DNA from 2 places in the Enterococcus sp. AMC1251 genome. Region 1 is predicted to be linked to the other one. Evidence: predicted binding sites of a transcription regulator. Region 1 holds the regulator's gene; the other holds the start of a gene.
The links. Region 1 encodes CtsR, which represses protease genes until heat stress. Its sites were predicted from a motif close to TTGGTCAAAAAAGGTCAAANA; they were not measured.
Positions count from the first base shown of each region.

Region 2: a site for CtsR is predicted at 2,769-2,789, ahead of clpP (ATP-dependent Clp endopeptidase proteolytic subunit ClpP). Genes of this name have one in related genera too.

Region 1 covers NZ_CM177098.1:3,429,418-3,435,284, forward strand. The annotation lists gene AC4BBR_RS16205 (ATP-dependent Clp protease ATP-binding subunit) at 1-1,151, opposite strand, end outside; gene AC4BBR_RS16210 (CtsR family transcriptional regulator) at 1,156-1,623, opposite strand; tRNA gene AC4BBR_RS16215 (tRNA-Pro) at 1,787-1,860, opposite strand; tRNA gene AC4BBR_RS16220 (tRNA-Arg) at 1,945-2,018, opposite strand; tRNA gene AC4BBR_RS16225 (tRNA-Leu) at 2,082-2,167, opposite strand; tRNA gene AC4BBR_RS16230 (tRNA-Gly) at 2,183-2,254, opposite strand; tRNA gene AC4BBR_RS16235 (tRNA-Thr) at 2,263-2,335, opposite strand; tRNA gene AC4BBR_RS16240 (tRNA-Leu) at 2,371-2,452, opposite strand; tRNA gene AC4BBR_RS16245 (tRNA-Lys) at 2,465-2,537, opposite strand; tRNA gene AC4BBR_RS16250 (tRNA-Val) at 2,544-2,616, opposite strand; rRNA gene rrf (5S ribosomal RNA) at 2,631-2,746, opposite strand; rRNA gene AC4BBR_RS16260 (23S ribosomal RNA) at 2,845-5,756, opposite strand.
Region 2 covers NZ_CM177098.1:1,032,081-1,037,947, forward strand. The annotation lists gene AC4BBR_RS04790 (gluconeogenesis factor YvcK family protein) at 1-126, shown strand, start outside; gene whiA (DNA-binding protein WhiA) at 151-1,086, shown strand; gene AC4BBR_RS04800 (hypothetical protein) at 1,142-1,354, shown strand; gene AC4BBR_RS04805 (DsbA family protein) at 1,463-1,984, opposite strand; gene clpP (ATP-dependent Clp endopeptidase proteolytic subunit ClpP) at 2,091-2,687, opposite strand; gene AC4BBR_RS04815 (TM2 domain-containing protein) at 2,903-3,427, opposite strand; gene AC4BBR_RS04820 (hypothetical protein) at 3,601-4,116, shown strand; gene ilvD (dihydroxy-acid dehydratase) at 4,826-5,867, shown strand, end outside.

The DNA.
Region 1 (5,867 bases):
TGTAGCGCATCATCTGTGATTTCCACACCGTGATGTTCTTCATAACGAGAGCGTAAACCCTTTAGAATTTCTTCTGCTTCTTCCGGCGTTGGCTCATCGACTTGCACACGAGCAAAACGACGTTCTAATGCTGAATCTTTTTCGATATATTTTTGGTATTCATCTAGTGTTGTTGCACCGATCGTTTGCAATTCTCCTCTTGCAAGGGCTGGTTTTAAAATATTCGATGCATCGATCGCACCTTCAGCACCACCTGCACCAATTAAGGTATGCAATTCATCAATAAATAAAATCACTTCGCCATCTTGATAAATTTCATCGATTACTTTTTTTAGTCGATCTTCAAATTCACCGCGATACTTGGTACCGGCAACTAAGGCACCCATATCCAACATCATTAAGCGTTTTTCCAACATATCCTCAGGAACTTCAGCGTTCACAATTTTTTGAGCTAGTCCTTCAGCAATGGCAGTCTTACCAACACCAGGTTCACCAACTAAAACAGGATTGTTCTTCGTACGACGACTTAGAATTTGGATTAATCGTCTAACCTCTTGCGAACGCCCGACTACAGGATCTAAATCATTTTCACGCGCTAATTTTGTTAAATCACGCGCTAATGAATCCAAGGTTGGTGTTCCTTTTGGCGCAGCTTTTTGAGCTTGATTATTACGACGACGCCCTACATTCCCACTCATTTGTGGATCAGTAATGCCTATTTTCTTCATCAATAACTGACGCATCTTAGACAAACTTAACCCTAAATTTAATAAAATACGTGCAGCCAATATATCTTCATCTCTTAATAAACCAAGTAGGATATGTTCTGTTCCAATATTTGGCGCGCCTAAACGTTTCGCTTCATCGCCTGCATAAGCAAAAATTTGTTTTGCACGAGGAGAATAAGGTAAATAGGCACCTTTAGGATATCCTTTAACGGTTCCATAGCCAGTTACGTGCTCTATTTCTTCACGAATATCATTTTTATCAACGTCCAACTGACGCAATGATTTCCCTGCAATTCCATTCGGTTCTAAGACTAGTGCTAATAATAAATGTTCAGACCCCACAGATTGATGTCTAAAATATTTTGCTTCTTCTTGTGCAATAGCTAATACCGCCTTGGCACTTTCTGTAAATAATTCGTCCATACTATCATTCCTCCTCGTAACTCAAACGTTCTAAAAATGAATGCATTAATTGAGCACGTAAATAATCTTCATTTGAGCCCGCTTTGCCTAAAACTGTTTTTCCAAGAACAGACAACATCAGATTTCCTTCTCTTTTGGTAATAACTTCTTCTTCATACAACTTTTGCACAAAAATTAGTGCATCTTTTTCCGAAAGTTCACTCCCAGTAAATTGGGCTATTTGCTTTAGTAGTTGATCACTATCAGAAATTTGTACTTTAGCGATCCTAATATATCCACCACCACCACGTTTACTTTCAACAGAATAGCCTCGTTGAATCGTAAAGCGTGTATTGATAACATAATTAATCTGGGAGGGAACACAATTGAATAAGTGAGCCATCTCGGCTCTACGAATCTCAATTTTACTGCTTTCTTCAAGAATTTTTTTTAAATATGCCTCTATTAAATCCGAAGTATTTTGATTACTCATCACACTCATCCTTTTCCCTTGACTAATACTGACCTTAATTATACATAATTTCAAGTGTTTAATAAAGAAGAATGCCCGAATTGATAAGAAAAGGTAAATACATTGAACTAGCTAATTATTCAAATGAACAAAAAAGAACAGAGTAATCACTCTGTTCTTTAAATCGGGAAGACAGGATTCGAACCTGCGACCCCTTGGTCCCAAACCAAGTGCTCTACCAAGCTGAGCTACTTCCCGTAGCTAAATAATAAAAAAAAGACTAAACGCTTAAAAGGAACTAATACTCACTACCTTCTAAATCGCAGTCAAACATTTCAACTATGCACCCAAAGGGAGTCGAACCCCTAACCTCTTGATTCGTAGTCAAGCACTCTATCCAGTTGAGCTATGGGTGCTTTATACTTTTCAACCCCTATTCTGTCAATTTCACAATTGCCATTCATAGTGTTTCAAAGCAATGCCGAGGACCGGAATCGAACCGGTACGGTGATCACTCACCGCAGGATTTTAAGTCCTGTGCGTCTGCCAGTTCCGCCACCCCGGCGTTTTGAAAAGGCTAAGCGGAAAACGGGGTTCGAACCCGCGACCCCCACCTTGGCAAGGTGGTGCTCTACCACTGAGCTATTTCCGCAGTTTGGATGCCGGCTAAAGGATTTGAACCCTCGACCCTCTGATTACAAATCAGATGCTCTACCAACTGAGCTAAGCCGGCGTTATAATCGCCTAGTAATAAAACGAGACTAAAGATGCGGGTGAAGGGACTTGAACCCCCACGCCGTAAGGCGCTAGATCCTAAATCTAGTGCGTCTGCCAATTCCGCCACACCCGCAAAATATTTCTATGAGCCGTGCAGGGCTCGAACCTGCGACCCTCTGATTAAAAGTCAGATGCTCTACCAACTGAGCTAACGGCTCAAAAAATGGAGGTTGACGGGATCGAACCGCCGACCCCCTGCTTGTAAGGCAGGTGCTCTCCCAGCTGAGCTAAACCTCCAAGACAACACTTTAGCGTGGCGACGTCCTACTCTCACAAAGGGAAACCCTTCACTACAATCGGCGCTAAGAAGCTTAACTTCTGTGTTCGGCATGGGAACAGGTGTATCCTTCTCGCTATCGCCACCACACTGGGTGTTGTTGCTATTTAATTGAGTGCTTTTTATTCACTCAAAACTGGATTGAAGTAGTAATCAAACAGCCCGAAATACTTTTTTATTTCGTTTCTTTGGTTAAGTCCTCGACCGATTAGTATTGGTCCGCTCCGTACATCACTGCACTTCCACTTCCAACCTATCTACCTGATCATCTCTCAGGGGTCTTACTTTCTTAAAGAAATGGGAAATCTCATCTTGAGGTGGGCTTCACACTTAGATGCTTTCAGCGTTTATCCCTTCCCTACATAGCTACCCAGCAATGCCCTTGGCAGAACAACTGGTACACCAGCGGTAAGTCCATCCCGGTCCTCTCGTACTAAGGACAGCTCCTCTCAAATTTCCAACGCCCGCGACGGATAGGGACCGAACTGTCTCACGACGTTCTGAACCCAGCTCGCGTGCCGCTTTAATGGGCGAACAGCCCAACCCTTGGGACCGACTACAGCCCCAGGATGCGACGAGCCGACATCGAGGTGCCAAACCTCCCCGTCGATGTGGACTCTTGGGGGAGATAAGCCTGTTATCCCCAGGGTAGCTTTTATCCGTTGAGCGATGGCCCTTCCATGCGGAACCACCGGATCACTAAGCCCGACTTTCGTCCCTGCTCGACTTGTAAGTCTCGCAGTCAAGCTCCCTTCTGCCTTTACACTCTGCGAATGATTTCCAACCATTCTGAGGGAACCTTTGGGCGCCTCCGTTACTCTTTAGGAGGCGACCGCCCCAGTCAAACTGCCCACCTGACACTGTCTCCCACCACGATAAGTGGTGCGGGTTAGAGGGTTCATAACACAAGGGTAGTATCCCACCAGCGCCTCCACCGAAACTAGCGTTCCGGGTTCATCGGCTCCTACCTATCCTGTACATGTGGTACAAACACTCAATATCAAGCTACAGTAAAGCTCCATGGGGTCTTTCCGTCCTGTCGCGGGTAACCTGCATCTTCACAGGTACTAAAATTTCACCGAGTCTCTCGTTGAGACAGTGCCCAAATCGTTACGCCTTTCGTGCGGGTCGGAACTTACCCGACAAGGAATTTCGCTACCTTAGGACCGTTATAGTTACGGCCGCCGTTTACTGGGGCTTCAATTCTGAGCTTCGCCGAAGCTAACCCATCCTCTTAACCTTCCAGCACCGGGCAGGCGTCAGCCCCTATACTTCATCTTTCGATTTTGCAGAGACCTGTGTTTTTGATAAACAGTCGCTTGGGCCTATTCACTGCGGCTGACCGAAGTCAGCACCCCTTCTCCCGAAGTTACGGGGTCATTTTGCCGAGTTCCTTAACGAGAGTTCGCTCGCTCACCTTAGGATACTCTCCTCGACTACCTGTGTCGGTTTACGGTACGGGCAGTTGTTTTCTCACTAGAAGCTTTTCTTGACAGTGTGACATCAGGAACTTCGGTACTATTATTTCCCTCCCCATCACAGCTTGTCCGTACAGAGTAAAGCATTTGACTCTACTCAAGACTTACTGCTTGGACATGCACTTCCAGTCGCATGCATTCCTTAGCCTCCTGCGTCCCTCCATTGCTCAAACAAAAACAACTGGTACAGGAATATCAACCTGTTGTCCATCGCCTACGCCTTTCGGCCTCGGCTTAGGTCCCGACTAACCCTGGGCGGACGAGCCTTCCCCAGGAAACCTTAGTCATACGGTGGACGGGATTCTCACCCGTCTTTCGCTACTCATACCGGCATTCTCACTTCTAAGCGCTCCAGCCGTCCTCACGATCGACCTTCAACGCCCTTAGAACGCTCTCCTACCATTACACCAGAGGTGTAATCCACAGCTTCGGTAATATGTTTAGCCCCGGTACATTTTCGGCGCAGGGTCACTCGACTAGTGAGCTATTACGCACTCTTTAAATGGTGGCTGCTTCTGAGCCAACATCCTAGTTGTCTGTGCAACCCCACATCCTTTTCCACTTAACATATATTTTGGGACCTTAGCTGGTGGTCTGGGCTGTTTCCCTTTCGACTACGGATCTTATCACTCGCAGTCTGACTCCCGGATATAAATGAATGGCATTCGGAGTTTATCTGAATTCGGTAACCCGAGATGGGCCCCTAGTCCAAACAGTGCTCTACCTCCATCATTCTTAATTCCGAGGCTAGCCCTAAAGCTATTTCGGAGAGAACCAGCTATCTCCAAGTTCGTTTGGAATTTCTCCGCTACCCACAGCTCATCCCCGCACTTTTCAACGTACGTGGGTTCGGTCCTCCAGTGCGTTTTACCACACCTTCAACCTGGCCATGGGTAGATCACATGGTTTCGGGTCTACGACTACATACTCATTCGCCCTATTCAGACTCGCTTTCGCTGCGGCTCCGGCTCTTCACCTTAACCTCGCATGCAATCGTAACTCGCCGGTTCATTCTACAAAAGGCACGCCATTACCCATTAACGGGCTTTGACTTGTTGTAGGCACACGGTTTCAGGATCTATTTCACTCCCCTTCCGGGGTGCTTTTCACCTTTCCCTCACGGTACTGGTTCACTATCGGTCATTAGGGAGTATTTAGCCTTGCGGGATGGTCCCCGCGGATTCCGACGGAATTTCTCGTGTTCCGCCGTACTCAGGATCCTCCTAGGTGTTGCCAACATTTCGTCTACGGGGCTATTACCCACTTTGGCGAACCTTTCCAAGTTCTTCGACTATCTTGACAGACTACCACAACGGAGTCCTACAACCCCAACAAGCAAGCTTGTTGGTTTGGGCTTTTCCCGTTTCGCTCGCCGCTACTCAGGGAATCGAATTTTCTTTCTCTTCCTGCAGGTACTTAGATGTTTCAGTTCTCTGCGTCTACCTCTAACCAGCTATGTATTCACTGGAAAGTAACATCCTATAAAAGATGCTGGGTTTCCCCATTCGGAAATCTCTGGATCATAGCTCACTTACAGCTCCCCAAAGCATATCGGTGTTAGTCCCGTCCTTCATCGGCTCCTAATGCCAAGGCATCCACCGTGCGCCCTTATTCACTTAACCTTATGATCTTACGATCAATTGTTTGGTTCGTTTCTCTAGCGATAGAGGCGTCACCAATAAAATAAGCTTCGAACAGTTAATTAACTCTTCAACGCGGTGTTCTCGGTTTGT
Region 2 (5,867 bases), 1.1 Mb from region 1:
TTGAGAGATGAAGGCTGTCGTGTAATTTCTACAGATTTTTTGAAATTACGTGATGGTGGCGTTTTTCATGATGGTGATAAAGTTGTAGATGAACTATTTCGGATTGTATTCGGTGCAAAATATTAAAGAGTAAGAGAGGAGGGACGGAGGTTGTCTTTTGCAGCAGATGTAAAAAAAGAGCTGACGACTTTAGAAGTTCATCGGGAACATGCCAGAGCAGAACTAGCGGCTTTAATTCGTATGAACGGTTCATTAAGCATTGTGAATCAGCAATTTGTACTAAATGTCCAAACTGAAAATGCAGCGATTGCCAGACGAATCTATTCTCTGTTGAAAGACCATTACAATGCTCGCTCAGAATTATTAGTTCGAAAAAAAATGAAATTAAAAAAGAATAACGTTTATATCGTACGTTTGAAACAAGATACGAAAAATGTGCTTGCTGATTTAGATATTTTGGATGGGATGATGTTTAATACTCATGTATCCGATGAAATTATGGGGAATGCCCAAAAAATGAGATCTTATTTAAGAGGTGCATTTATGGCATCTGGATCAGTCAATAATCCTGAAACAAGTCGCTATCATTTGGAAATATTTTCAATTTATGAAGAACATAACGATGATATTTGCCAGATGCTGAACTATTATGATTTAAATGCACGAACCTTAGAGCGGCGTAATGGGTATATTTCCTACTTAAAAGGAGCTGAGCGAATCGCTGATTTTCTGACGTTGATTGGTGCGACAAATTCAATGTTGAAATTTGAAGATGTCCGAATTGTTCGTGATATGCGTAATTCAGTGAACCGCTTAGTCAATTGTGAAACAGCCAATCTTAATAAAACAATCGATGCTGCGTCAAAACAAATCGAAAATATTCAGTATATCGAAAGTGTGGTAGGCTTAACTGCGTTGCCAGACAAATTACAGGAAATTGCAGAATTACGTTTAGAATATCCAGAAGTGAGCTTAAAAGAATTAGGTGAAATGATCCCTTCAGGAGCAATTTCAAAGTCTGGAATTAATCACCGAATTCGTAAAATTAATGAATTTGCGGATAAGTTAAGAGAAAAAAGTGCATGAATTCTTATTAGATACGGATTGTTATGCCAAAGCAGAAGAAAGCTAGGTGAACTAAATGGGTGTAGAAGATAAAGATTTTATTATGAGGCAGATCAAACAACTTGGAGAAGGTCTAGGTAATTTTCTTGGAAAAGAAGATGTGGATAAAATCTTGAGTTTTGGTGAAGATGCTGAAAAAGAGGTTGAAGATTCTACTTCAGAAAAGAAATTGAGCTCTAATGATGATAATAAAGTCCAAAAAGATGGCGATCAAAATAAAAGTGTTTAGATTGGCAGCGTAGTAGTTGTTTCTTTACACCACCACCGTTTATTTATATTTTTAAGGTTTTGGGATGTAGTGACTGGAAGTGTCATTACTTCTCAAAACCTTATTTTTTTATTTACCTTTTAAATAACCAATTAATTCTTCTTTAGTAATGGATTCATCAAAGATATGCTCCCCAATCACGATCGTTGGTACAAATTTAATATTTGCTGCTTCCGCTTCTGCAACTACTGATTGAACAATTGTTGCTTCTTTCTTTTCAGATAGTTGCAAATTATCTTTTGCGAACACTGCCACATCTTCTAAAGAAAGATTTCCCCATTGATCTTGCATATCATACATTTGTTTTAGATCGGTCAATCCTTTTTCTGGTAAATCATAATCGACATGGTGATGCATCACATTACCGCGTTGCAAGCTTTCTTTTTCTTTATCTAATAGTTTGATAATTCGCTGAACTTTGCCATCTTTAATATATTCATTCAATAGATCAAACGAATCCTCAAACCATTTTTTACAATAAGGGCAACGAACGTTCATAAATTCTACCATTTTTATTGGGGCTGAGTCTTTCCCAATTGCCAAACCATTTTTTGTAGTAACTTTTGTTGCATCAATCACTGAAATATCCATGTTAATAACATCCTTTCATTTCTTCTATCTTTAGTGTAGCGCTTTTTGTCACTAGTTTAAATAAAAATGCCCAAAATTTCAAAAGAATTTTTGGACATCAATAGTATTATTTGTTTAAAGAGGTGCTATTTTCCATTACTTCATCGATTAAACCGTATTCTTTTGCTTGTTGAGCAGTCATGAAATTATCACGATCAGTATCACGTTCAATGACTTCAAGTGGTTGACCAGTGCGTTCAGCTAAAATTTTATTTAGGCGATCACGTGTATCAAGAATGTGTTTCGCTGCAATTTCGATCTCAGTTGCTTGACCTTGAGCTCCACCAAGAGGTTGATGGATCATGATTTCAGCATTTGGTAATGCGAAACGTTTGCCTTTTGTGCCGGCAGTTAATAAGAAACTTCCCATAGAAGCTGCCATACCTAGAACAATTGTTTGTACATCAGCTTTGACAAAATTCATTGTGTCGAAAATTGCTAATCCAGCAGAAACACTTCCTCCTGGCGAGTTGATATAAATATAGATGTCTTTTTCAGAGTCTTGTGCATCCAAAAATAGTAATTGGGCAATGACTGAGTTTGCTACATTATCATCGATCGGACCACTTAACATGATGATTCTATCTTTTAATAATCGTGAATAAATATCATATGCTCTTTCTCCACGAGATGATTGTTCAATGACCGTTGGTATTAAATTCATAGTATATTCCTCCTATATAAAAAACTCTTCAAATCATTTTATCACAAAGCATACCTTAATGCTTAAAAAAAGTATACTTTATTGGTCAATAAAGGTCAACTTTAATGCACTGAATTAAGTAAAAAAAGGGTGAAAAACAAAAGTGATTTACTTTTGTTTTTCACCCTAAGTACTGACAAATAGAGAAAACAGGAGTAATCTCTTTTTTTCAATTATTATGAGGTAACAACAATATTCCCATTTTGATCAGCAGGTTTAAGTAATGTAATAATTGCTGTGAAAAATGCAATTATTACAGGAATCCATGTCCAGCAGAATACTAAGTACATGATTCCTTTCCCTGTAAAACCAGAATAGAATTTATGAGCACCAATTCCACCTAAAAATAAGGCTAATATAAAATAAACCCATTTATTAACGACTCTACCATGCTGTACATAGCCACCAACTGACTGTGTCTGTGTATTGTTATTTTCATTAACGATGTTGATATTGATCTTATCTTGCAGATTTTCTGTTGCATTTGTAGCTTGTTCTGCTTTGTGAATGATTAGTTCATCACCATCTTCAAAAACATCAACAAGATCACCGATTTCCGGCTTAAAATTGAACCATTCATACAATGCATGTGTCGTACTTCCATCTTCGTTAGCAATAACCACATCATCAAAATCTAACTTAATCACTTTTTTCCCCATTCTATCTTCCCCAACTCTCATATATAATATTACTACTGTCATATTATATCATCAACTAAATGAGTAATCTAGATTATTCAATAAAAGAAATAATCAAAATACCAAAAAAAAAGTGAAAAAAATAAGCGAAAAATTATTTTTTTTCGTATATTTTTGTCCTCATGAAGGAATATGTTATACTAAAAAACAAGAACGAAAAGAGTGAGGGAATCCAAATGGTTGTTTTTATTACAGGGATAACTGGTGTCTTAATTGGTGCAGTTGTCGTATCGGTGGGTATTGCTTTACGTGTGAATTATGATGAACGCAAAGCTGTACGTTATCGAGAATTAGAAAATTTTGTCAAAGAAATAGAGACCTTAAATCTTTTGAACAAAAAAATTAATGAGATTCTACAAAAAAGAGATATCTATGTAGATAAGTCCGTGAATTTTCTATCAATGGACGATTGTTATATCAGTATTGATGACTTTATCTATTTAGAATCATTTTCGGCACAAAATAATTTTTATTTGCCTACATACCTGATTGAAGAATTCTTCAAAAAAATCTCCCATAGAAAAATCATATTAACACCTGATGAAGTAATTTCAATGGGGGGAAGTACGTATAAAGGCGGCCGAGTTATTTTAGAAAGCTTTTCCGAGGAGTTATTGTCTATTATTGAAGATAAGAAGAGACAGATGAAACGTTTAACTCACAAACCTTTGTATTATTTTCAAAGAGGATAACATTGTAGGGGAAAACGAGGTTTTGGTAAGAGTTGTTTAAGATCGAGTACTCAGTAGGTAATGATAAGCTTCGACTTATTGCCTCGAGATATTTCTTGTTAATTGAACTAAAAACCGCACAATGTTCAAGCATTGTGCGGTTTTTAGTTCGATTAACGAGAAACTGCTTTTTACAGTTTCTACTCGGATTCTCGTTTTTATTTGGAGGTTAGTTAAATAATTTTACGTAGGTATTGAGGGAATAGATTATTTAGGTCACTTAATTTTTATCTCAAAGCTAACTTAAGATATTGAGTAAAAAAATAGCAACTGCTGTTTTTAGAATTTTCTGAATTTTTTTACCAAATTATATTGACATTCTCATTTAATAGGTTTATAGTTAGTAAAAGCTTTTATTTATCACATGCCATTTTAATCTTTATAGATTTTTTAAAAGAGGAGACCGTTGCCATGAAGAAGATAGACAATAATCACGTATTAGTCATTATTTTATCGTGTAGGACTTAGAACACTGAGAAATTTCGCAGATGTTAGAGTCCTGTTTGTCTTTGGTAAATGGGGGTCTTACTAAAGCATCCCATTCAATCGATGGGGTGTTTTTTTTGTAGAAATCTTTATAAAGAAGAGGTGGCAGAGTAAATAAGAAAATGAATCAGAAGAAGCAAAAAAAGAGATCTTCTGGAGATAACTGAATTGGAGTGGATGAACAATGCGTAGTGATAAAATCAAAAAAGGAATCGAGGCGGCTCCCGCCAGAAGTTTGCTTTATGCAACTGGGCAAGTAAAAAATGCCAAAGATATGAACAAACCGTTTATAGCTATTTGTAATTCTTATATTGATATAGTTCCAGGACATGTGCATTTAAGAGAATTAGCGGATGTTGCTAAAGAGGCGATCCGTGAAGCTGGAGGAATTCCTTTCGAATTTAACACGATTGGTGTAGATGACGGTATTGCTATGGGACATATTGGTATGCGTTATTCATTGCCAAGTAGAGAAATCATTGCAGATGCAGCAGAGACTGTGATTAATGCACATTGGTTTGATGGTGTTTTCTATATTCCTAACTGTGACAAAATCACTCCAGGAATGCTGATGGCAAGTGTTCGAACGAATGTACCAGCTATCTTTTGTTCAGGTGGCCCAATGAAAGCTGGCATTGATCCAACAGGACATACGTTGACACTTTCGAATATGTTTGAAGCCGTTGGCACCTTTAAAGAAGGCAAAATGACGGAAGAAGAATTCAATTTTATGGAGCAAAATGCCTGTCCAACTTGCGGATCATGTGCAGGGATGTTTACAGCAAATTCCATGAATTGCTTGATGGAAGTTTTAGGGATGGCATTACCAGGAAATGGGACGATTTTAGCTGTATCAGATGAACGCAGAGAACTTGTTAGACAATCAGCTTTCCATTTGATGGATCTAGTCAAAAAACAAATCAAACCAAGAGATATCATCACAAAGGAAGCAATCGATGATGCGTTTGCATTAGATATGGCAATGGGCGGTTCAACAAATACCGTCCTGCATACACTAGCGATTGCCAATGAAGCAGAGATCGATTACAACTTAGAAGAAGTTAATGCGATTGCTGAACGTGTGCCTTATTTATCTAAAATTGCCCCATCATCTGCTTATTCGATGCATGATGTTCATGAAGCAGGAGGTGTTCCTGCGATCATGAAGGAGCTAGTAGACTTAGGGAATGCGATTCATCCAGATCGTATCACTGTTACCGGAAAAA